DNA from 2 places in the Mucilaginibacter sp. UYNi724 genome. Region 2 is predicted to be linked to the other one. Evidence: riboswitches for the same ligand, from Rfam matches in the RefSeq annotation. Region 2 holds a riboswitch; the other holds the start of a gene.
The links. Region 2 has a riboswitch for cobalamin ahead of ACVW0P_RS04975 (TonB-dependent receptor plug domain-containing protein). Riboswitches for the same ligand answer to the same signal wherever they lie in the genome.
Positions count from the first base shown of each region.

Region 1: another riboswitch for cobalamin. It lies ahead of metE (5-methyltetrahydropteroyltriglutamate--homocysteine S-methyltransferase); the one in region 2 lies ahead of ACVW0P_RS04975 (TonB-dependent receptor plug domain-containing protein).

Region 1 covers NZ_JBSRZI010000002.1:248,352-250,559, forward strand. Annotated here, with positions in the region: gene metE (5-methyltetrahydropteroyltriglutamate--homocysteine S-methyltransferase) at 1-1,193, opposite strand, end outside; cobalamin riboswitch at 1,369-1,563, opposite strand; gene ACVW0P_RS03895 (hypothetical protein) at 1,621-2,100, opposite strand; gene ACVW0P_RS03900 (L-rhamnose mutarotase) at 2,157-2,208, opposite strand, start outside.
Region 2 covers NZ_JBSRZI010000002.1:461,437-463,644, forward strand. Annotated here, with positions in the region: gene ACVW0P_RS04975 (TonB-dependent receptor plug domain-containing protein) at 1-990, opposite strand, end outside; cobalamin riboswitch at 1,096-1,303, opposite strand; gene ACVW0P_RS04980 (SRPBCC family protein) at 1,414-2,208, shown strand, end outside.

The DNA.
Region 1 (2,208 bases), 210 kb from region 2:
GAAGTTTTACGTGAACCGATATCATGCTGGTTTTCGGCCAGTTTGTATTGTGTACCAACACCTGTTTCATCAGACGACAACACTTTTAAAAGCGCTATCTCGGTTACTTTCTGGCGGGCAAAGGCAAGCCACTGTTTTATCTCGGGCGTAAGCACTTCGGGGTCATGCTCATTCCGCAGATCAACCGGCGCGTGGATCAACGAACAGGACGGTGCTATCCAAACACGATCATCGCCAAGCTTATCTTTTGCTTTTTTGATGATGGCGAGCGATGCCTCAAAATCATTCTTCCAGATATTGCGGCCATCAATTACACCTAAGGACAGGATGGTTTTAGCGGGCAGCAAGTTCAGCACTTCATCCAGTTGCTGCGGTGCGCGTACCAGATCGATATGCAAGGCATCAACAGGCAGGGAGGTAACCAGTTCGGCATTACTACCCAGTTTTTCAAAATAGGTGGTCAGTACAAACTTTAAGCGCGGGAAATCTTTACGCAGTTGTTTGTAGGCATCGCGGTAAGCCTGTTGTTCCTTCTCCTTCAGATCAAGCGCCAGGAAGGGCTCATCAAACTGGATCCATTCGGCGCCAAGGTCCTGCAGTTTAGTGAGGATCTCGGTATAAACCTTAAGCAGATTTTTAAGCAAGTCTATCTTTTCAAAACCGGCTTCTTTTTCCTTACCCAAAAGCAAGTAGGTAATAGGGCCTATCAACACCGGTTTAGTGATGATGCCTAACTGTTTTGCCTCGTAAAACTCGTTAGTGATCTTGGTAGAAAATAATCTGAACTGCTGATCCTTATAAAACTCGGGCACTATGTAGTGGTAGTTGGTATCAAACCACTTGGTCATCTCCATGGCTACTACGTCCAGCCCGTCCTTTTGGTAACCGCGGGCCATAGCGAAGTATAGGTCGAGTTCTTCCTTGCCTTGTTTCAGGATTACCTCGTTATAGCGTTTGGGGATAGCGCCGAACATCAGGGAGTGATCCAGCACGTGGTCGTAATACGAAAAATCGTTCGAGGGAATCAGGTCGATCCCGGCTTCTTTTTGCATCAGCCAGTTATCGTGGCGGATGGTTTTACCTACGGTAAGCACATTTTTGTGCCCCGTTTTGCCTGCCCAGTAACCCTCGCAGACCTTTTTCAATTCGCGTTGGCCACCAATACGCGGGTAGCCTAAATTTTGCGTTAGCATTGCTTTAATTGATTAAATAAATAAATCGGTTAAAAGCCCTTTTAGCTAAACTTCGCAATGCGTTTGTTGGAATGGATTGGCGGAAAAGTATGGATATAGCGCGCCCTTGCATAAAAATACAGGTTGTAACGAAAACTATATCAAACACCCGACCATTGCCCCATACCGCGGAAGCATTGTCAATTCGGTATGGCAGGTCTCCTGACTTGTAACATTTTTGCCGCCCTTCCCGACCGTTTTTGGACAATCAGTGGGCATATATTCTGGCAAAAACCTTTTTGTGTTACTTACAGTTGCGCGACAGTTAGTGATTTGCACACTATTCCCTATTAATCTACAATTAAGTAAAACCTATACCGGTTGATGAAGGAAAGTAAAGAACTTACATCGGCCCAAATGTAAGTAATAAGGATGAGGAAAAGGAGGATTAGCTGTCTTCTCTTAACTTTCTGATCGTTTCAAGGGCGTCAACATCTATCTGATCTTTGGGGCGGTTAATTTCTTTCCTGTTCTCAATAAGCTGATCGATGTGCAGGAAAGGAACGCTTATGCCCTCAATATCAGCCACGGGGGCCATCTCCAGGCATTCGAAAAAGGAATGTTGCTCAAGGCCCGACATAGTAGTGAGGGCATCCAATTTAAGCCCGTTGTGTAAAATAAACTCTGTGCAATTGGGCATAAACTGCATATACTCAATCATCGGGTAGTCACCCATGGCGCAATCAACAAGCGCACTTCTAAAAGCTTTTCTGTTTTCAAGCGTGTCGTTTAACCATAGATCTAAATCGCTGGTATCGCCTTGCAATCCATTCAGCTTTAAAGCGTTGCCGCCAACTACAATGTATTGAACTTTATTAATTTGAAGGGATTTCCAGAAACTTAGAATATTTTTATCGAAGATGTCCACAGATTATGCTGATAACTTACTTCAAATTTAAATAAAAAGGCTTTAGCAAGCAATAACTATTCCGTATGGAAAACCTCCTGCATATCGCTCAATATCTTGCCTTTAGCG
Region 2 (2,208 bases):
ATCGGGGTTTAGGTATCGCAGATAATTTTCTGATAATTTGGTATTCATCAATAAACTCAACCCGTTTTTCCAAATACGCCTATAGCCGCCTTGTATAAAAAAATCACGGTTCCACAGCCTATCTTGTGACGGCACAGGATTATCTTGAATAACCGCTCCCGGCAATCCACGTTGCGAATGATAGTAATTAACATGCAGGTTAAACTTGCTACTGTCGTTTTTAGCCCAATACAAGGCGCCATCAACTTGTTGAGCGGCAATGTCTGCATTGGTTCGTGTTCGCACCGTATCGGGGCGGTTAATGTTGTTGTGGAATTTATATCGCCCGTTGGCATTTTCGGTATAGGCATTTACAATAACCTGCCAGTTGCTACTTAGGCGTTGCTGCCATTGCAGGTATGGGTTTATTAGCCCAAAGCTCCCTCCTTTAATGCCAAATAGTAGCTGATATGGTTTATTCGCCGCTAAATTTGGCTTTATGGTTTGTATACTAAGTACGCTTGCAGAAGTATAACTACGTGCCGGTTGTAAAATATCTATCGGCTGGCCGTTGTATAGGGTGATTTGCTGTACGTTGTTTAGATTTAGTTTACTAAGATCAACCTGGCCGGTTTGCGCATCATTGATCTGTACGCCGTCATACTGTACCGCTGTATGATTAGCCCCCATACCCCTTACCGAAACTGTTTTTAAACCACCAATACCCCCGTAATCCTTTACCGTAACCCCCGAAAAATTTTTAACCGCATCCGCAATATTGAATGCGCTGTATCTGGCGAAGTCTTTATTAGTAACCTGTTGTGTTGGGATAAGTAATTGCACTTTAGGCACCGGAGTGGCTTTTACCGCCACTTCTTTTAGTTTTTTGGTGGTATCGCTTTGCGCTAAAATAGCATTTGAAATAAACAGACAAATACCCGCAAGCCATAACTTCTTCCCTGTTAAGAAAAACGTTGCTGACCTGAAAATATCAAAGTAACCGTTTACCATGCTGATGCTAAATACATCACAGCCCGCAAAAAGGAAAAATACAGGAATGGAAATACACCGCCTATGAAGAGCATTCACACCCAAGCTTCAATCCCCGAAAGCTATGAATAATATGATGCTGAGGCAGGTATTCTGACTTGCTCCCCTTTTGCCCTGCCTTCCCATCCCGGAAACCCGGCACAGTGGCAATTTTGAACGGACATTGGTTAAACGGAGCTTACAGCTGCGGGACAGTTACAGATTTACACTGTATTCCCTTTTAATCCTGCTGTAAAATGCTTCACAGGCAGGAACCTAAAGCGCTGCAAATGTAGCATTAGAAACTGTAACAGCCAAAGCAATTATTATTGCCGGTTAAAATAATTTCAATTAAAGAAAACCCGCTGTAAGTTAACGTGTTTAATAATTACAAACGTATTTAACATGACAACATCAGCAATGCAAAACAGGTACCGCGGACCTGCCGAAAACCAGGAGCCAAGTTTAAACTTGTCTACCGCCGAGCGTACCATATCTATAGCAACAGGCATTAAACTTTCTTTATCTGGTTTTAAGGGATTGTTCAAAAGCCCATTTTCCAGTATCATCAAACTTGGCGCGGGCGGTTACCTGCTAAACCGCGGGCTTACCGGCCATTGCGAATTATACTCGCGCATGGGCCGCAACAGTACTGAACCCGTGAACGTGAACATCCGCACATCATACCACATTGATAAGCCAAGGCAAGAAGTCTACGATTTTTGGCGTAAGCTGGATAACCTGCCCCTATTTATGAAACACCTGGAGAGTGTGGATGTTATTGACAATAAACGGTCTCACTGGGTATTAAAACTCCCTATAGGTTCTGCTAAAGTAAGCTGGGATGCCGAGATCGTTCGTGATGAGCCGGGTTACAGCATCGGCTGGAGTTCGATACCAGATTCGTTGATAGACAATGCCGGTAAAGTACGTTTTCAGGATAGCGTGGATGGCAGTGGCACTTTAGTGGATATTATTATTAGCTACCGCCCGCCTGCAGGTGGTTTTGGAGGTGGCATCGCACATATACTTAACCCTGTATTTAAAAGCATGGTCGATAGCGATGTACGCAACTTTAAACAATATATGGATATCGATGGAGGCATCGCTTCGGATGTATCGTACATAAATGATAACGACTATGCCGAACCCGTAGCTATTGTGATAGAAGAAACTATTATAGAAGATGATGCGTCGGAA